2 regions of the Luteococcus peritonei genome follow, and region 1 is predicted to be linked to the other one. Evidence: predicted binding sites of a transcription regulator. Region 1 holds the regulator's gene; the other holds the start of a gene.

Region 1 (10,268 bases):
GCTGGCCACCAGCCTGAAGGACTCGCAGGCCGACGTGGAGTCGGTGCTCGGCGCGGAGGTGCTGATGCTGCGCAGCTGGGCGGAGGAGCAGCTGGAGGCCAAGGAGCTGGCCGACCGCGACGACGCCCCGGCCCATTCCCCGCGGGCCTGGAACCTGGTCTCGATGCCGGTGCGCGAGTGCCTGGGCGCCCAGCGCTGCCCCTACGGCCAGGAGTGCTTCGTGGAGGCCTCCCGGGAGAAGGCGCGCTCGGCGCAGCTGGTGGTCACCAACCATGCCCTGCTGGCGATCGACGCCATGCACGGCAACACCGCGCTCCCGGAGCACGAGGTGGTCATCATCGACGAGGCCCACGAGCTGGTCAGCCGGGTCACCGGTGCCGCCAGCGCGGAGCTGAGCCCGCAGCTGGTGGAGCGGGTGGCCAAGCGGGTGCTGCCCTGGTTGGACGACGACCTGGGCCTGGAATTCCTGGAGCAGGGCGATGTGCTGCGCGCCGCCCTGGACGACAGCGAGCTGGAACGGATCACCACGCCGGGTGCCGCCAGCGCCGCCTTCGAGTCGGTGCGCGACGTGGCGCGTCGCGTGGTCTCGGCACTGGGGACCAAGGAGAAGGGCGCCAAGGGAGAGGTCGACCCGGAGAAGAGCCAGGCCTCGGCCGCGGCCAAGGAGGTCTTCGACATCGCCGAGCGGATGGCCGACCTGTCGGTGCACGACGTGGTCTGGGTGAGCGAGCGCGAGCGCTTCGGCCGTCAGGCCCACGTCGCGCCGCTGAGCGTCGCCGGGCTGATGCGGGAGCGGGTGCTGGGGCAGGCCACCACGGTGATGACCTCGGCCACGCTCAAGATCGGTGGCGACTTCGAGCAGGTGGCGGGCCAGATCGGCCTCAAGCGCGCCGACCGGCTCGCCGACGAGCGCCATGACCCGGACAACCCGCTGGCCTGGCGCGGGCTGGATGTCGGCACCCCCTTCGACTATCCCCGTCAGGGCATCCTCTACGTCGCCACCTCGCTGCCGAACCCTCGCCGTGAGGGGATCACGCCGGAGGCGCTGGAGGAGGTGGCCGAGCTGGTCTGGGCGGCCGGCGGCCGCACCCTGGGGCTGTTCGCCTCGCAGAAGGCCGCGGAGACGGCTGCCGCCCACGTGCGCAAGCAGCTGCCGAAGATGACCATCCTGTGCCAGGGCGATGCCCAGCTTTCGGAGCTGACCAAGCGTTTCGTCGCCGAGCCGGAGGTCTGCCTGTTCGGCACGGTCTCGCTGTGGCAGGGCATCGACGTGCCGGGCGACACCTGCGAGCTGGTTGTCATCGACAAGATCCCCTTCCCACGGCCCGACGACCCGCTGATGCAGGCCCGCCAGCAGGCCGTGGTGGACAACGGCGGCAACGGCTTCATGGCCGTGCCCGCCACCCATGCCGGTCTGCTGCTGGCCCAGGGTGCGGGCCGGCTGATCCGACGGGTGAGCGACCGTGGTGTCGTGGCGGTGCTGGATCCGCGCCTGGTCACGGCTCGCTACGGCGGCTTCCTGCGGGCCTCGATGCCCGACTTCTGGATGACGCGCGACCGTGAGGTGGCGGTGCAGGCGCTGCGACGGCTGCAGGAGGGTCGCGGCTGATCCGCCGGGCGGGCGCTGTCCGCTCCGCGCAGGAAGGTCGGTTCAGCCCTGCAGCAGGTCCTGCCAGGCGGGGGCGAGCTCGTCGTCGAACTCCACCAGCTTGGTGCGCGAGGTCTGGCCGGAGACGATCTCCAGCCGGTTGGGCCGGGTGCCCAGCGCCTTGGCGAGCGCGGCCAGCACGGCCTTGTTGGCCCTGCCGTCCACCGCGGGGGCGTTCACCTGCACCACCAGGGCCGGCTCTCCCTGAGGGTCGTGCATGCCTCCGACGTGCGTACGTGAGGCGCCGGGCTTGACCCGGATCGGGCGTCGCACCTCAGACGCGGCGCAGCACCGCGACCACCTTGCCGAGGATGGTGGCGTGGTTGCCGTCGATGGGGGAGTAGTTCTCGTTGTGCGGCATCAGCCAGACCTGGCCGGGCTCACGTCGGAAGGTCTTGACGGTGGCCTCGTCGTCCAGCAGGGCCGCCACGATGTCACCGTTGACGGCATCGTTCTGCTGCCGGACCACGACGTAGTCGCCGTCGCAGATCGCGGCATCCACCATGGAGTCGCCGTGCACCTCCAGCAGGAAGACCGTCCCCTCACCGACCAGCTGCTTGGGCAGGGGGAAGACGTCCTCGACGCGCTCCTCGGCCAGGATCGGGCCGCCGGCCGCGATCCGCCCCACCATGGGCACGTTGACCGCGCTGGGGAAGGAGTCGTGCAGGCCCGTGACGTCCCCGTCCACCTCCGGCGCGCTGGCCGGGGCGGGGGTGCGCGGCTGCAGCGAGCTGGGCAGGTTCAGTTCCATGGCCCGCGGCCGGTTCGGGTCGCGGTGCACATAGCCCTTGGCCTCCAGCTGCTTGAGCTGGTGGGCGACGCTGGAGGAGGAGGCCAGGCCGGCGGCATCGCAGATCTCGCGAATGCTCGGCGGGTAGCCGCGCGAGGCGGTCACGTCGCGGATGATCACCAGGATGCGACGCTGGCGCGCGGTCAGGCCGTCGGCGTCCACGGTGGCGGGCTGCTCCTTGCGCCCACGTCCTGGCCCGGCCAGCTCCTGACGAACCTGTTCGTTGGTGGGCCGGCCGACCCCGCGCCGGGTGCCGGGGCGTCCGCCCGTGCTCTGCTTCTCGTCGCCTGTCGCCATGGCTCGACAGTAGTGCTTCACGCGAGGTGATTCAAACACCTGTTCGATCTGGTGGGCGCGTGTCGGGCGGCCGCGAAAAAATTGTCAGAGGCGCCTGTTTGACTCCTTCCAGTCGCCCGGGGCCGCGGTCCAGGATCACGAAAAGATCACGTCATTCGAATGGATGTTTGATTGACGGGCCTGGCGGCGCTAGTGTGATGGCATCGAACACCTGTTCGAGGGCGGATGGCCCACGGAAGAGGTTCGCCAGGACAAGGAGTACGAGATGAGCGCAACACTGACTGCCCGCAGCACCGTCACCCCGGTGAAGCACCGTCGCCGTCGGGAGTCCCTGCGTGGCCCCGTGGCGAGGCCCCAGGCCGCCACGGCACCCCTTGCCCGCCCCGCCCAGCCCGCCGGGCCGGTCGTGGCCGGCCGGCCGATCGAGCTGGTGCTGGCGCCGCGTACCGCCACCCGGGCGCATGCTGCGGCCCAGCCCATGGGTCCGGTGCGCCTCACCGACCGCGGCCTGCTGGCCGTCATGGTGCTGCTGGCAGTGCTGACCGTCGCCACGGTGACCGTCGGCTTGGTGGCCTTCTTCGGGGTCAGCAACGCCCCGCTGGAGCAGCAGCCCGCCCAGCAGGACGTGAGCATCGCACTGCAGCGCTGAGGCTCCTCAACCCGCGTCGCCTCCGGGTGCTCCGTCGCCACGACGTGACTGGTCCACCGCATGACAATGGCCCCCAGCCCGAGTGCTGGAGGCCATTGTCGCTCAGCGTGCCGGTGGCACGACGAGGTGGATCACTTGGCGTCGACGACCACGGTCTTCATGATCTTGTCGGCGAAGGTCTGGCGCTTGGCATCCCACAGCGGCCACAGGTAGCCGATGTAGCAGATGTTGTCCAGGACGTGGCAGATGTCGCGGAGGAAGGCCTTGCCGGCGCCGATCGGCTGGCCGGTCATCTCGTCGAGCAGCTTGATGCCCAGCACGGACTTGCCGACGCTCTGGCCGGTGCGGCCGGCGCGCAGCCAGCGGTTCCACAGCGTCCAGCCGAAGGCCAGCGCCAGGAAGACCATGGCCACCGGCCAGTTGCCGTCGGTGAGCTGCGCCCCGGTGTTCTGGTCGTAATCGGGCATGAAGTTGCTCGCGATGCCACCCAGGATCGCACCGGGGATCGAGTCGATGATGTTGGCGGCCACGCGCTTGAACCAGCTCGAGAGCTGCGGGGTGGCGGCACCGGGCTGGTAGCCGTAGGCGGGCTGGCCGTAGCCGGCGCCCGGAGCGACGTAGCCGGCCTGCTGGCCGTAGGGATCGGCCGGGGCCGTGCCATAGGGATCGCTCTGCGGGACGGAGGTGCCGTACGGGTCGCTCTGCGGGGCAGAGGCGGCGTAGGGGTCGGTGGGGGCGGTGCCGTAGGGGTTCTGGCTGCCCGCATTGTGCTGGTTGTCGGGCCAGCTGCCCTCGGGCACCTGGCCCTGGTGGTTGGTCGGGTCGTTGCTCACGGAAGACTCCTGGGAAGGCATCGGTTGACGGAACAAGTTGATGGTAGGGGGACAGAGGGTCGCCTTCGGGGAGGCGGGCGGCGTGCCTCGGCGCTCGATGGTCTCCCGTCCAGGGGGTGGGCCGGCCACGCGTCACAATGGCTCCATGTCCTGCGATGCCGCCGAGCCCTTCAGCTCGACCCGAGCGCTGCGCGCCGTGGCGAGTTTTGCCGCTGTCTGCGGGGCCCAGGGCGCAGCTGTGATGCTGCTCGGACGGGGCCTGCCCTGCCCGCTGCGGGCTACCACGGGACTGCTCTGCCCGCTCTGTGGGGCCACCACCGGCGGTCTGGCGCTGCTGCACGGGCACGTCGGCCAGGCCTGGGCCGCGAACCCCTTCGCCATGCTGCTGCTGGCGGGTCTGGCGTTGTCCACCCTGGCCTGGACGGTGGAGGCGCTCGGCGGACCCGCGCTGCGACCGCCGCGGCGGTGGCGACCGCTCTCGGGGGACCGGGTCCTGCTGGTGCTCGGCATCGTCGGCCTGGGCTTCGCGCTGTGGCGCAACCTGGCCTGATCCCCAGGGCGACACGCCCGGTCCGGCGTGTCGCCAAACTGAAGATTTCGGTACTCGACCGACCTCCGGCAGGCCGCTCCCCGCGGGGCGTGCCAAGGATCGCCCGGCGTGTCGCTGCCGGGCCTGCGCCGCAGCCCTGAATGGCCGCGCGTCCAGCTTGACCTTGTGGTGACGCCGACCTACGGTATCTACATCTAGTGGTTACAAACCTGTGGTTCATCCACAAGTTGTGGTTTTTGTCCACCGCTTGTCCACAGGCTGTCCACATCACCATCCACAGCCGGGGGGCCTGTCCGGGCCACCGGCATGCCCTCAGCTCGCCCGAAGGGAGCACCATGCACTGCCCGTTCTGCCGTCATGGCGACACGCGCGTGCTCGACTCCCGGGTCACCGACGACGGGTGCAGCATCCGCCGTCGGCGCCAGTGCGGCGAGTGCGACCGACGGTTCACCACCATCGAGCAGATGCAGCTGGTCGTGAAGAAGAAGACCGGCGTGGTGGAACCCTTCAACCGCGACAAGGTCATCTCCGGTGTCCGCAAGGCCTGCAAGGGTCGACCGGTCAGCGAGGCCGACCTGGCCCGGCTGGGGCAGCAGGTGGAGGAGACGTTGCGCGCCTCCGGCCTGGCGGAGGTGCCCACCGACGAGGTGGGCGTGGCCATCCTGGCCCCGCTCCGCAAGCTCGACGCCGTCGCCTACCTGCGGTTCGCGAGCGTCTACAAGCACTACCAGAGCGTCGATGACTTCGAGGCCGAGATCGCCAACCTGCGTGAGCAGAGCGGTCCCGGCGGCGCCTCGGGCTGACCAGCCGGCCCAGCGAGCACCACCCGCGGGGCGCAGCGCGCCCTGCACCAGATCCAAGAGCACGACCAGACAACACCCCTATGAAGGCGGAAGGCCAGTACAGATGAGCGAGACCACCCGGACGACGCGCCGCAGGAACAGCAAGCCCGAGGGCTTGAAGATCGAGCGTGTCTTCTCCACCGAGGGCGTGCACCCCTACGACGAGGTCACCTGGGAGAAGCGCGACGTCGTCCAGACCAACTGGAAGACCGGCGAGAACGTCTTCGAGCAGAAGGGCGTGGACTTCCCCGACTTCTGGAGCGTCAACGCCTCCACCATCGTCACCACCAAGTACTTCCGCGGTGCGCTGGGCACCGAGGCCCGCGAGACCGGCCTGCGCCAGCTCATCGACCGCGTCGTGAAGACCTACTCCAAGGCCGGCCTGGACAACGGCTACTTCGCCTCCGCCGCCGACGCGCAGGTCTTCGAGGACGAGCTCACCTGGATGCTGCTGCACCAGTACTTCAGCTTCAACTCCCCGGTCTGGTTCAACGTGGGCACCGCCAGCCCGCAGCAGGTCAGCGCCTGCTTCATCCTCTCGGTCGACGACTCCATGGACTCGATCCTGAACTGGTACCGCGAGGAGGGCTTCATCTTCAAGGGCGGCTCCGGCGCCGGCCTGAACCTGTCGCGGATCCGCTCCTCCAAGGAGCTGCTCAGCTCCGGCGGCACCGCCTCCGGCCCGGTCTCCTTCATGCGTGGCGCCGATGCCTCGGCCGGCACCATCAAGTCCGGTGGCGCCACCCGTCGCGCCGCCAAGATGGTCGTGCTGGACGTCGACCACCCCGACATCGAGGAGTTCGTCGAGACCAAGGCGCGCGAGGAGGACAAGATCCGCGCCCTGCGCGACGCCGGCTTCGACATGGACCTGGGCGGCAAGGACATCACCAGCGTCCAGTACCAGAACGCCAACAACTCGGTGCGTGTCAGCGACGAGTTCATGCAGGCCGTCGAGTCCGACTCGCTGTTCGGGCTGCGCTCGCGCACCGATGGTTCGGTGATCGAGGAGGTCAAGGCCACCGAGCTGTTCAACAAGATCGCCAAGGCCGCCTGGGAGTGCGCCGATCCGGGCATCCAGTACGACGACACCATCAATGCCTGGCACACCAACCCGGTGACCGGTCCGATCACCGCCTCGAACCCCTGCAGCGAGTACATGAGCCTGGACAACTCGTCCTGCAACCTGGCCAGCCTCAACCTGCTGAAGTTCCTGGCCGAGGACGACGTCTTCGACGTGGAGCGCTTCACCAAGGCCGTCGAGCTGATCATCACCGCGATGGACATCAGCATCTGCTTCGCCGACTTCCCGACCGAGTCCATCGGCGAGACCACCCGCAACTTCCGCCAGCTCGGCATCGGCTACGCCAACCTGGGCGCCCTGCTGATGGCGCTCGGCAAGGGCTACGACTCCGAGGGTGGCCGCCAGCTGGCCGCCGCCATCACCTCGCTGATGACCGGCACCTCCTACCGTCGCTCCGCCGAGCTCGCCGCAGTGGTGGGCCCGTACAACGGCTTCGAGGAGAATGCCGACGCGCACAAGAAGGTGATGCGCAAGCACCAGTCCGCCAACGACGCACTGCGTCCGCTGGGCGGCAACGACCAGCTGGTGGCCAAGGCTGCCGGCGAGCAGTGGGACCAGGTGGTCCAGCTGGGCATCGAGAACGGCTACCGCAACGCCCAGGCCTCCGTGCTGGCCCCCACCGGCACCATCGGCTTCATGATGGACTGCGACACCACCGGCGTGGAGCCCGACTTCAGCCTGGTCAAGTTCAAGAAGCTGGTCGGCGGCGGCTCCATGCAGATCGTCAACCAGACCATCCCGCGGGCCCTGAAGAACCTGGGCTACACCCGCGAGCAGGCCGATGCCGTGGTGTCCTACATCGCCGAGCACGGCCACGTGATCGGCGCGCCGCACCTGCGCACCGCCGACTACGAGGTCTTCGACTGCGCCATGGGCGCGCGCGCCATCAAGCCGATGGGCCACGTGCGCATGATGGCCGCGGTGCAGCCCTTCCTGTCGGGTGCCATCTCCAAGACGGTCAACCTGCCGGAGAGCGCCACTGTCGAGGAGATCGCCGACGTCTACCTGCAGGGCTGGCGGATGGGCCTCAAGGCCCTGGCCGTCTACCGCGACAACTGCAAGGTGGGCCAGCCGCTGTCCGACGCCAAGAAGAAGGAGGAGAAGGCGCCCGAGGCCGTTGCTCCCGAGGTGCGCGTCGAGTACCGCCCGCGTCGCCAGCGCCTGCCCAAGTCCCGTGTGGGCCGCACCACCAGCTTCACCGTGGGTGGCGCCGAGGGCTACATGACCTCCAGCGAGTACGCCAACGGGGAGCTCGGTGAGGTCTTCCTCAAGCTCGGCAAGCAGGGCTCCACCCTGGCCGGCGTGATGGACGCCTTCTCGATCGCGATCTCCATCGCGCTGCAGTACGGCGTGCCGCTGGAGACCTACGTCCAGAAGTTCACCAACCAGAAGTTCGAGCCGGCCGGCATGACCGACGACCCGGACATCCGTATCGCCCAGTCGATCATGGACTACATCTTCCGCCGTCTGGCGCTGGACTACCTGTCCTTCGACGAGCGCAGCGAGCTGGGCATCTTCACCTCCGCCGAGCGCGCCCGCTACGTGGAGACCGGCTCCTACCTGAGCGAGGAGGACGAGGCCGACATGCCCGAGTCCGAATCGCTCAAGAACGACGCGGCCGACGACCTGCGGGTGGACGAGCGCGGCCCGGTGCAGCCCTCGCTGATCCAGGTCAGCCCGGCGAACCAGGAGAGCCAGGACGTCACCGCGGGTGCGCACACCACCACGGAGATGATGGAGAACGTCACCGGCCACGCCATCGACGCGCCGCTCTGCCTGACCTGCGGCACCAAGATGCGTCCCTCCGGTTCCTGCTACGTCTGCGAGGGCTGCGGCTCCACCAGCGGCTGCAGCTGATCCACGGCACGCTCCTGACCGGCGGCGCATCCCTCGCGGGTGCGCCGCCGGTCGCATGCCGGGGGAGTGCTGTGCCGAGGAACGGACCCGGTCCCGGCCAGCGGGAATTGGCTCGGTAGTCTAGGGGTCAATTCCCGTTCGCCTGCTGAGAAGGAGATCTCGATGACCCGCCGCCCCCTCGCCCTGCTGGCCGTTGGATGTCTGCTGCTCAGCGCCTGCTCCTCCTCGACGCCGGCTGCGGAGTCCACCACCGCGCCCTCGGCTGCCGCATCGGCGGCCAGCCCCGCCGGCGGCGGTTGGCTGCAGCAGCTCGGCGTGGACCAGAGCGACGCGGTGGCCGTGATCGAGGCGATGGAGGCCTCGAGCACGCCGCGACCCGTCGACATGAAGGCCTCGGTGCGCTACGACAAGCTGGTGCTGGCCGACGAGCAGGGGGAGCGCGAGCTCCCGATCCGCAACGGCAAGTTCTACCTGTCCATCGCGCCGTACGTGGACCAGACCCACGAGTGCTTCGCCCACAGCCTGTCCGGCTGCCAGGGCGAGCAGACCGGCAAGCCGGTCCACGTCACGATCACCGACGCCCAGGGCGCCACCCTCGTGGACACCGATGCCACCACCCACTCCAACGGCTTCGTCGGCTTCTGGCTGCCGCGCGACATCTCCGGCAAGGTCACCGTCACCCTCGACGGGCGCACCGGCACCGTCCCCTTCTCCACCACGGCCGACAGCCCCACCTGCCTGACCACTCTCCAGGTGGCCTGAGGCCTCCCGGCCCTTGGAGCACGAAGCCCTGGCACAGCAGCGCCCAGGTGGCGGCGAATCGCCGTCGCAGGACGAGGTGGACGACGCCGAAGACGAGCGAGATCACCAGGGGGAAGACCGCAGTGGAACCAACCTGCGTCAGACCGTGGACCAGGCCCCAGACAAAGCCCAGGTCGCTCTGCCCGTGGTGAGGGCCGGGCGTCGTGCTGCCCAGGCGAGCAGGGCCGAGCCCAGCCAGGTGCCCAGCACACCCAGCGAGGACCGCGGCTGGGAGGGGTGCACCACCAGGCCGTGGCGCCACAGACCGACCATCGAGACAGTGAGCAGCACCAGGGCGGCCGCCGCGACCGGACCGTTCTGACGCTCACCGAGCGGCGGGATGAGTGCCGCGTCCAGCCGGGCCACCAGCGGCACCACCACGGCCAGCAGCACCAGGGCCACCACCAGCGTGAACAGCGGGAAGGTGAAGACGCCGGCCAGTGAGGGCCACAGCATGCCCAGCCCGATGCCGACGCCGAAGGCGGCCACCACGCACGGCATGTGCCACAGGTAGATGGTCATCAGCAGGGCGTTGACCACCGTCATGGCCCGGTTCACGCGGGGCCGGCGCAGCACTGGGTGGTCGCGGTGCGAGAGCAGGCCCAGCACGCCGGTCTGCGCCAGGGCGAGCCAGGCCATCGCCACCGTGGGCGGCTGCAGGTTGGAGACCCACCGCGAGCCCATGCCCAGGGCCGGCACCGGCCAGCCGGAGTGCAGCAGCAGCACGATCATCGCCACCCCGACGGCGATCGCGGCCAGCGGCTGCCACAGCGGCCCGCGGCGCAGGAAGCCGCGCTGGTGGGCGATGCCGATCTGGTGGCAGGCCAGCCAGGCGAAGGCCAGGTTCCAGTAGCGCAGGTCCAGGTTGTCGGTGCGGATGGCCCACAGGTCCACCGCGGTGGCCGCCGCGAACAGGGCGG
Region 2 (10,268 bases), on a different contig from region 1:
GCTCAGAAGTCGAAGAGGTCTCCGAAGGCGTCACCGATGCCGTCGCCGATGGACTCGAAGCCCTCGCCGATGCCGCCGAACATGTCGCCCATGCCCTCGCCGAGTTCGCCGAAGCCCTCGCCCATGCCGTCCATCATGTAGGGCAGTCCCGACATGCCGTGGAAGATCATGGAGCCGATGGCGATGTCGCGGATCAGGTTGGAGCCCTGCCAGCCGGTGTAGTAGCCCTGCGCCCACGGGGCGTAGGCGGGGCCACCCTGCCAGTAGGGGACGCGCTGGGCGCCCACCTGCACGGTGCGGATGTAGGGATCGGCGCCGGCCAGGACGCGCTCGGCGTCGGCGGCGCAGGCCGGGATGTCGCGCGGGGCGCCGCCCGGGGGAGTCCACTCCACGTTCTGGGTGGAGGGGCCGTGGGCGGGGTTGAAGAAGCACGGCGGGCGCTTCTGGGGCAGCGGCTCGCCGGCCACGCGGGCGTTCACGCAGGCGATGGCATAGCGGCCGTCCTCGAGGATCTCGGTGACGTGGCGGATCTCGTCGGGCTTGGTGACCGCGTCCAGCGAGCTCTTGGCGTTCTCGTAGGCGTCCAGCGCGCGCTCGTAGTCCTGGCGCATCGCGGTGTCGAGCGGGTGGCCCGCCACCTCGGTGTCGAGGCGCTGCAGCTCCTCACCGAAGCGGGTGACGTCCTCGTCGGCGGCGCGACGGCTGGTGGTCAGGGCGGCTTCCAGCTCGGCGGTCTGCTGCGTCTGGAGGGTGCGCTGGCGGCGCATGCTGCTGAACATGGCGGCGCCGGTGACGACCACCATCAGCAGGATGAGAAGTTCAAAGCCCATGGTCTCCAGTGTGGAGCATGCGAAGAGCGGGCCCAACTCCGTGGGCCCGCTCTCAGCTCATTCCTAACCGGCACCCCGCCTGAGCGGGGCTTCGGCCTGAAAAAATCTCAGCTCACTCGGGATCGACGATCTCGCACAGGACGGCCCCGGCGTTCACCGTGGCACCCGACTCCGCCGCCAGCAACTTGATGACGCCGGAGCGATGGGCGTTGACCGGGTTCTCCATCTTCATGGCCTCCAGGACGACGACGAGCTGGCCCTCCTCCACGGTGGCGCCCTCCTCCACGGCCACCTTCACCACGGTGCCCTGCATCGGGGCGGTCAGCGAGTTGCCCGACGGAGCGGAGGCCTTGGCCCCGCCCCGGTCGCGCTTGCTGGGGCGCTTGGCCTTGCTGCTGGAGGGACGGGCCGAGGTGGCCAGGCCGCCGGGCAGCTTGACCTCCAGACGACGTCCGTTGACCTCCACCACGACGGTCTGCGAGGGCACCGGATCCTCGGCCTCGCCGAGCTCACCGGTGTAGGGGGCCACCTTGAGGTCGGCCTCGGTCTCGATCCAGTTGGTGTAGACGCCGAACTTCCCGTCGGCGGCGGTGAAGGCGGGATCTTCCAGCACGGCGCGGTGGAAGGGGATCACGGTGGGCATGCCCTCCAGCACGATCTCCTTCAGCGCGCGGCGGGCGCGGGTCAGCGCCACGTCGCGGGTGGCGCCGGTCACGATGACCTTGGCCACCAGCGAGTCGAAGGAGCCGGGCACGGTCATGCCGGCGTGGTAGCCCTCGTCGACGCGGACGCCCGGGCCGCCGGGTGCCTGCCACTTGACCAGGGTGCCGGGGGCCGGCATGAAGTTGCGGCCGGCGTCCTCGGCGTTGATGCGGAACTCGATGGAGTGGCCGCGGATCTCCGGGTCGTCGAAGCCGAGCTCCTCGCCGTTGGCGATGCGGAACATCTGCTGCACCAGGTCGAGGTCGGTGACCTCCTCGGAGACGGGGTGCTCAACCTGGAGGCGGGTGTTCACCTCGAGGAAGCTGATCAGGCCGTCCTGGGCCACCAGGAACTCGCAGGTGCCGGCGCCCACGTAGCCGGCCTCCCTGAGGATGGCCTTGGAGGAGGAGTAGAGGCGTTCGAGCTGGTCCTCGCTCAGGAAGGGTGCGGGGGCCTCCTCGACCAGCTTCTGGTGGCGGCGCTGCAGCGAGCAGTCGCGGGTGGAGACCACCACGACGTTGCCGTGCTGGTCCGCCAGGCACTGGGTCTCGACGTGGCGCGGCTTGTCCAGGTAGCGCTCCACGAAGCACTCGCCGCGACCGAAGGCGGTCACGGCCTCACGGGTGGCGGACTCGAAGAGCTCCGGCACCTCCTCCATGGTGCGGGCCACCTTGAGGCCGCGGCCACCGCCGCCGAAGGCCGCCTTGATGGCGATCGGCAGGCCGTGCTCCTCGGCGAAGGCGACCACCTCGTCGGCATTGGCCACCGGGTCCGGGGTGCCGGGAACCAGCGGGGCGCCCACCTTGAGCGCGATGTGGCGGGCCTTGACCTTGTCACCCAGGGCCTCGATGGCGGCGGGCGGCGGGCCGATCCAGATCAGACCGGCGTCGATGACGGCCTGGGCGAAGTCGGCGTTCTCGGCGAGGAAGCCGTAGCCGGGGTGGACGGCATCGGCGCCGGCGGTGCGGGCCACCTCGAGCAGCTTGCCGACGTTGAGGTAGGTCTCGGCGGGGGTGGCGCCGTCGAGGGCGAAGGCCTCGTCGGCCAGCTTGACGAAGAGCGCATCGGCATCGCTGTCTGCGTAGACCGCGACGCTCCCGATGCCGGCATCTGCGGCGGCTCGGATCACGCGAACGGCGATCTCTCCTCGGTTGGCCACCAACACCTTGGTGATCTGGGCCTTGTCTCCCACGGGGTTCCTCCTTGAACGGGCCTTGATGGCTGGAGTCTAGGGGCAAGACGAGGGCCTTGGACACCCTCACGCGCCGGACAACCACAGTGTGGAATGTGTTGTTCACGACAGCGCTCACGGGGCTCGGCGACGGGCTCGACGAGCGGGCACGCGGGCGGTGGTGGGTGACGCCGGGGGCCTGCGGTCATAGTCTCGGGCCATGCCCACACCGGACTTCATCCTGGACCTGCGACGAGACATCGGCCACCGCCTGCTGTGGCTGCCCGGCACCACCGCGGTGGTGCTGCGACCCGGCGAAGCCGGCGAACAGGTGCTCTGCGTGCGGCGCAGCGACGACGGCAGCTGGACGCCGATCTGCGGCATCGTCGAGCCGGGAGAGGACCCGCACGAGTCCGCGGTGCGCGAGGCGATGGAGGAGGCCGGCGTCGAGATCGAGGTGGAGCGCCTGGTGTGGATGAGCCCCACCGGGCTGATCACCTACGGCAACGGCGACCAGAACGACTACCTGGACCACACCTTCCGGGCCCGCTGGGTCTCCGGAGAGGCGGCCGTCGGCGATGACGAGTCGAGCGAGGTGGGCTGGTTCGACCTTGACCAGCTGCCCAGCCCGATGAGCGAGCTGCAGCGCCGTCGGATCCGCGTCGCGGCGGCCAACCCGCCGCACGTCCTGCTGGGGGTCGCGGCGGCGAAGGCCTTCCTGGGCGAGGACTGACCGTGGGCCTGCGCTCCCGGCTGTGGCGCGACGGGCGTGTGGTCAGTGAGGACGTCGCCCTCGACGAGCTCCGGCGCCATCTGGCCGAGGAGAGCAGTCTGGTCTGGCTGGACCTGTGCCTGGCGGGCGAGGTGCACCCCGACACCCTGGCCGGGCTGGCCGACGAGTTGGGCCTGGACCGCCACGCGGTCGAAGACGCGGTGGCCCCTGGGGAGCGCCCCAAGACCTCGCGGCACGGCGGGCACACCTTCGTCACCGTCTACGCCACCGCGCTGCCGGGTGAGCCGGCCGGAGGCCACGAGTCGCGGCTGGTCACCTCCCGGGTCTCGGCCTTCGTGCTGCCGCGTGGCCTGGTGACGGTGCGTCGGGACGACCGCTTCGCCATGGGCCAGGTGCTGCGCCGCTGGGACGACGACCCCGAACTGGTGCAGGGCGGGGTGGCGGGTCTGCTGCACGGACTGCTGGACGTGGTGGTGGACGGGCACTTCGAGACCATCCAGCAGCTCGACGACGCGATCGAGGAGCTGGAGGACGTGCTCTTCGCCGAGAGCCCGCAACCCGCGCAGGTGCAGCGCTCCAGCTACCGGATGCGCAAGGAGCTGGTGGAACTGCGCCGCGTCGTCCTGCCGATGCGCGAGGTGGTCAGCTCGCTGATGCGTCAGCCCGATCTGCGCGGCCCGCACGACCCGTCCGCCCTGGGCGGCCACTACGAGGACCTCTACGACCACGTGTTGCGGGCCGGGGAGTGGACCGAGAGCCTGCGCGACATGGTGACCAGCGTCTTCGAGACCAACCTGTCGCTGCAGGACGCCCGGCTCAACACGGTGATGAAGAAGCTGGCCGGCTGGGCCGCGGTGATCGCCGTGCCGACGGCCATCACCGGCTGGTACGGCCAGAACGTGCCCTATCCCGGCTTCAACTCGTCCGGGGGACTGCACCAGTCGGTGCTGCTGATCCTGCTGGCCACCGTCGGGCTCTATCTCTTCCTGCGGCACAAGGACTGGATCTAGTGGAGCGGCTGGCGCTCGGGGTGCTGATGCCCGGTTTCGAGGGGAGCCGGGTGCCCCACTGGCTGCGCGGGCCGCTGGCCGACGGGTTGGCGGCGGTCTGCCTGTTCGCGCCCAATGTGGCCGACCGGGCGGCGGCGACGGCCCTGTGCTGCGAGCTGCGTGAGCTCTCGCCGGGGGTCGTGATCGGTATCGACGAGGAAGGTGGCGATGTCACCCGGCTGCACGCCGCCACCGGCTCGCCGCTGCCCGGCCTCGGGGCGCTGGGCGCTGTCGACGACGAAGAGGCTGCCCGTCGGGCGGGGCGCCTGCTGGGCGCCGATCTGGCCGGCTGCGGCATCACGCTCGACCTGACGCCGGTGCTCGACGTGGCCAGCGAGCCCGCCAACCCGGTGATCGGCAGCCGCTCCTTCGGTGCCTCGCCGGATCAGGTGGCGCGGTTGGGTGCCGCGCTGGTGAGCGGGCTGCACGAGCACGGCGTGGCCGCCTGCGGCAAGCACTTCCCGGGCCACGGCGACACCACGGTCGACTCCCATGTGGGGCTGCCGGTGATCGACGCCCCGCGGCAGGTGGTGCTGGAGCGCGATGTGGCGCCCTTCGCCGCCCTGGCGGGCGTGCTGGATGCCGTGATGACCGGACACCTGCTGGTGCCGGCACTGGGGGAGGGGCCCGCCTCGCTGTCGAGCTGGTGCTACGCCCTGCTGCGCGAGACCGGCTTCGAGGGGGTGGCACTCACCGATGCGCTGGGGATGCGCGCCGTCAGTGGCGCGGACATCGGCCCGGCCGTGGTGCAGGCGCTGGCCGCCGGTGCCGACCTGTGCTGCCTGGACGCGCCGATGCAGCGCGACGGCCGCACCACCTTCGAGCAGGCCAGGCGAGCGGTGGAGGCCGCGCTGGCCGACGGCTTCCTGGACCCGGCCGCGCTGGAGGCCAGTGGCGAGCGGAACCGGGCGCTCGGCCGGGAGTTGGTGCCGGTGGCGTCGCAGGACGAGCAGGTGTTGCAGCGTGAAGGGCTGGAGCTGGCCCGTCGGGCGGTGTCCGCGCGCGGCGACGTGAGGGTCGGGCCTCGGGTGGCCTTCCTGGACCTGCGGGCGCGGCTGAACCACGCGGCCGGGGAGCAGCCGCCGACCCTGGCCGAGGAACTGGCGCGGGTGCGTGAGGTGGAGCCGCTGCAGGCGGGTGAATCGCTGGGTGAGCTGCCGCTGGTGCTGCAGGTGCGCGAGCCGCTGCTGGCCCCGGAAGGGGAGCTGCTGGCGCAGCTGCTGCGGGCGAGGCCGGATGCGGTGGTGGTGCACTGCGGTCAGGCCGATGCCGCACCCGCGGTGGACAGACTGGTGCTGGCGCACGACGCCGGCCGGGCGATGGCACGGACAGCAGTGGAGCTGCTGTGCGGACGAGGAGGAGACGATGGGCGAGGGTGAGGGCAGGGACGACAGGCGCGACGAGGTGGTGGGCCCGCTGAGCTGGAGCACCGAGCAACGCAATCCGCGCACCATGGACCTGGACCAGTTGGATGCCGGGGAGCTGGTGGCGCGGATCCTGGCCGAGGATGCCCGCGTGGCCGCGGCGGTGCAGGCGGTGCAGGAGCGGATCGGTGAGGCCGTGGAGCTTGCGGTGCGGTCGCTGGCCGCCGGTGGGCGGGTGCACTACGTCGGCTCGGGCACGTCGGGGCGGCTGGGGGTGCTGGACGCGGTGGAGCTCTTCCCCACCTACCGGGTGGGCGACGAGATGGTGGTGGCGCACCTGGCCGGCGGAATGCCCGCGATGATGCGGGCCGCCGAGGGTGCCGAGGACGACGAGCAAGCCGGGCGAGAACTGGCAGGTGGGATGACGCCGAAGGACCTGGTGGTGGGCCTGGCGGCCAGTGGGCGCACGCCCTATGTCCGCGGGGCGATGGCCGCGGCGCGGGAGCTGGGGTGTGCGACGGCGCTGGTCTCCGCCAATCCCCAGGCGCCGCTGGCCGAGCTGGCGGACGTGGCGATCCTGGTGGACACGGGGCCCGAGGTGGTCACCGGATCGACCCGGATGAAGGCCGCGACCGCGCAGAAGATGGTGCTCAACACCTTCTCCACCGCGACCATGGTGCGGATGGGCAAGACCTACTCGAACCTGATGATCGACGTGGTGGCCACCAATGCCAAGCTGCGACGCCGGATGGTCACCATGCTGCAGCAGGCCAGTGGCGCCGACGAGCAGGCCGCCGAGCGGGCGCTCGCCGAGGCCGATGGCCAGATCCGCCCCGCCCTGGTGGCCCTGCTCTCCGACGCCTCGGTGGACGAGGCGGCGCGGGTGCTGGCCGAGTTGCCGCCCGATCCGTCGCGTCGCGAGGATCCGGCCGGGATCCGCACCGCGGCCGAACGGCTGCGGCAGCGGTGATGCGAGTCGGCCGCTGGTTGTCTGGAGTCGTCGGCCGATGCTGGCATGGAGGTTTCGGTCTCCGGGGCCGTGCTGCGCACTCCAGACCGGCCCGCTGGATTCCATCCGCGGCTTCCGGACGCGATTCGCGGTTTCCCACCTGGGCGGCTGAGGAGTGACAGGAGCAGGTGCTCACGTCCAGGGCGGGGCGTCGAGAGCTGGGATTGAGCCCTGCAGGTCTGATGCTCCGGCTCGCCACTGGGCTCTCCCGGGCAGGCTCCGGGCCCCGTGGTCAGGCGGCGACGGGGTTGTGGACCATCCAGGAGCGTTGTGGGGTGACGAGGTAGGCGAAGCCGTCGGGTGATCGCCACAGGTGGCAGTCGGGCAGCAGGGTCTGGTAGCGCCAGCCGCCGTGGGTCTTGGCGCGGTGGACGGTGCGTGACAAGGGCGCAAGGTTGTCGGGCCGGGTGCCACCCGGCGGTCCGGGCGGGTCGGAGGATTCCCACCCCGGTGGCCCGGGAGGGCCCGCGGTCTCCCGCTGTTCAACGCCAGGGCGGTGCTCCATCCCGGAGTGCCCGGTTCCGTGCCCGGTTTTCGTTCGTGGCCAGGGGATGGTGTGGTCGAGGTCGCAGCCGGTGGCCGATCGGTGGGAGCCGGGGAAGGCCTCGATGAGGTGGCGGAGCTGGACGAGTTCACGCATCCGGGTGGGGACCTCGTAGCGGTCGCAGGCGGTGATGGTGGCCGGGTCGATCACCGGGCGGATGGTGAGGCGGGTGTCGGCGAGCAGCACCGCGAGGGATTCGGCGATCACCGGCCCGAGCTTCTCGATCCGGGCGATCCCGTCCAGTTCGCAGGCCGTGTTCGCCGAGATGTGCACCACGAGGTCGGCCTTGGGCAGCAGCTTGTCGGGCTCGACGGTGATGGTGCCGCAGGTGTGGCCGCGCTGACCGCGCGCCGGGCACCCAGCATCCAGGTCACCATCGGCGGTGAGGGTGGGGATCTGGTCGAGCAGGCTGGCCTGCAGCAGCTGCAGCGCCCTCGCCGGGGTGGCGAGCAGCCCCAGGCCCAGGGCGCGTCGGGCATCGAGGCTGTCGGTGGAGCCGCCGTCGGCGAGGATGGCGGCGAGCCGGTCCACCTGCGCGTCGAGGAACCTGGCATCGCCGGCATCGAGCACGGCCCACACGTCGGTGACCCCGTCGCGGGAGGAGCCGACATCGACCCGCCGCGCGTCGAGAGCGGCCAGGCGTCGGGCTTCGGCCAGGTCGGCGGGCAGCAGTTCCAGCACCAGACCCTCGGTGATCGTCAGCAGCCGGGTGGTGCTGATGCCACCGGCCAGCGGCGCGAGGCGGGCATCCAACTCGCGGGCCTGGGGCAGTGGGAGTTGTCGGGCGAGGTTGACGATCTGGCGGGCGGTGCCGACGCGCAGCTGCCCGTCGCCGAGCAGGTTCCACAGCGCGGGGAAGCGGTGGCGCAGGTCGAGCGCGTCGCCGATCATCACCCGGGCCGCCTCGACGCTGATGGTGAGGGCGGCGGCGATCTCCAGGGGCGCGAACTCCGCCACCTCCGGCGTCCCATCACCGCCCAGCCGGACGAGGCGTTCCGCGCCGGGCAGCGCGATGCCGCTGGCGTCGACCACGGCGTGCAGGTCGGCGAAGTGAGCAGCCAGCATGAACGATTCCGCTTCGGCCATCCAGGCGCGGCGCCGCGCCGTCATCATCGCGTCGACGGTCTGCGCGGAGGACACCAGCTCCGCCGGATGCGCAGCCAGCGGCACGACCTGACCGATCACTGTGCTGGTCATGCTCGCCCCCTCGCGTCGCCTCTCCGTTGTCGAATCTGTGTTCTAATTCTAGTTCGCGATCTCGACTCTGGCAAGGGGTGGGGATACGATTTTCGGTCGTTCGAAATGGGGATGTCGCTGCGTCTTGGCGCGAGCGGGGGAGGAGCGGCAGGGCGGAGTGGATCCGGTCTAACCGGAGCTTTCGCGGGCGTTCTCGAGCGGGAACGTGCTCGCGCTTGCGCGGGTTCGGGGTCGGACGTGAGCCGTCGAGCCGCCTGGCACGCCCCTTGAGCAGCTCGCCGTTGTCACGAAGGAACGCGAGCATCGGAGACGGACAGGCCCAGCCCACGGCCGCGCTCCCTCAGACCTCCCGGAGGCTGAGACGGGTCGGCATCGGCGCTGGGCCGGCGGGTGAGCAGCCCCGACCCCTACAGCTCCCGGATCCAGGTCTCCACGCGGCAGACTGAGCGGAAGCCCAGTTCCTCGTTCACGCGCGCCATCGGCAGGTTCGTGGCGTCGTTGGAGGTCTCCGCGCGCACCATCCACGGCGCATCTGCACAGGCCTGGGTCATGGCCGCGATCTTGAGGCTGCGGCCCAGACCGTGACCGCGGTGCTCGGCCAGCACGAGGGTGTCGCCCTGCAGCAGCAACTCCCGGTTGTCGGCGTCGTCGTGGTTGCGGAGCTCGGTGAAGCCGGCGATGCGTCCCTGGTGGTCGCGGGCCAGCGCCAGCCAGAGCCGGTCGCCGGAACGCACCCGGTAGGCGGCACGGAGCCGCTTGTCGCTCCAGTGCTGCACGGGCAGGCCGGCCTCGCCCCGGGGGATGTCGCTGTTCATCGCCTGCTTCAGGGTGCGCAGGTCGTCGAAGAGCGACGGGTCAGGTTCGCCGCTCAGCACCTCGATCCGGTAGCCCTCCGACGTGGACGGACAGGCGGCCAGCGGAAGGTCCACCTGCTTGACGAAGGCCTCGGAGTCGCGGCGGAGCCGTCGGCGATTCGCCTCCCCGGCCAGCGCCTCCCGCAGGGAGTCGGCGTCGACGGCGGGGCTGTGCGGGCCGAAGGTCTCCCGCAGCACGGCATTGGCCGCGGGCCCGTGCGCCTGCCACTGCTCGTCCTCGTCCGGGGTGAAGCTGACCAGCTCGACCTCGCTCATCGGGCCAGTCTCGCAGCCCGGAGCCGTGGTGCCCGTCCTACCGCGGCAGGGCGCGGGCAGCAACCTCCACACCGGCGAGCAGGTCGGCATCCGGTTCGGTCATCCAGGTCACGACGGGCGAAGGATGCGGGTCCTTGGTGCGGGGCGTGCCCCTGCGCCAGGTGCCCACCACCCGGCCGTCACGGACCACGGTGGCGCGGAACATCCCGTTGTTGCCGGGCACGATGGCCTCGGCATGCTGTGGCGGCACGACGGGGGAGCGGTCCTTGTAGCCCAGCACCAGCTCGTCGAAACCGGGCAGCAGCAGCACCTCGCGTGCTGCCTGTCGTTGCTCGGCCAGCCGGTCGGGCAGCGACGCATCCATCAGCCAGACCTCCCTGTCCTGCTCGACGCGCAGCAGGCCCGTGGTGGCTGCCATGGCTCGACGCACCCGCCCCAGGGCCAGGCCGGTCCAGCGAGCCAGGTCGGCCTCGGTGGCAGGCCCGTGGCCGGAGAAGAAGGCCTGCGCCCAGCCCACCAGCGCCTCCTCCAGATCGGGC

Evidence for each region. The regulator LexA, encoded in region 1, represses DNA repair genes until DNA is damaged. The targets are predictions, from matches to a motif close to TCGAACANNTGTTCGA.
Region 2: a site for LexA is predicted at 8,629-8,644, ahead of ABD073_RS01920 (DUF222 domain-containing protein). Genes of this name have one in related genera too.

Annotation. Positions count from the first base shown of each region.
Region 1 is NZ_BAAAIX010000028.1:85,957-96,224, forward strand. It holds gene ABD073_RS12120 (ATP-dependent DNA helicase) at 1-1,609, shown strand, start outside; gene ABD073_RS12125 (DUF167 domain-containing protein) at 1,652-1,921, opposite strand; gene lexA (transcriptional repressor LexA) at 1,923-2,735, opposite strand; gene ABD073_RS12135 (hypothetical protein) at 3,001-3,384, shown strand; gene ABD073_RS12140 (RDD family protein) at 3,516-4,217, opposite strand; gene ABD073_RS12145 (DUF2752 domain-containing protein) at 4,363-4,767, shown strand; gene nrdR (transcriptional regulator NrdR) at 5,103-5,570, shown strand; gene ABD073_RS12155 (vitamin B12-dependent ribonucleotide reductase) at 5,674-8,547, shown strand; gene ABD073_RS12160 (CueP family metal-binding protein) at 8,710-9,309, shown strand; gene ABD073_RS12165 (acyltransferase family protein) at 9,448-10,268, opposite strand, start outside.
Region 2 is NZ_BAAAIX010000004.1:73,344-83,611, forward strand. It holds gene ABD073_RS01890 (hypothetical protein) at 3-830, opposite strand; gene ABD073_RS01895 (acetyl/propionyl/methylcrotonyl-CoA carboxylase subunit alpha) at 943-2,724, opposite strand; gene ABD073_RS01900 (NUDIX hydrolase) at 2,924-3,436, shown strand; gene ABD073_RS01905 (magnesium transporter CorA family protein) at 3,439-4,446, shown strand; gene ABD073_RS01910 (glycoside hydrolase family 3 N-terminal domain-containing protein) at 4,446-5,864, shown strand; gene murQ (N-acetylmuramic acid 6-phosphate etherase) at 5,851-6,819, shown strand; gene ABD073_RS01920 (DUF222 domain-containing protein) at 7,091-8,599, opposite strand; gene ABD073_RS01925 (GNAT family N-acetyltransferase) at 9,007-9,729, opposite strand; gene ABD073_RS01930 (winged helix DNA-binding domain-containing protein) at 9,767-10,268, opposite strand, start outside.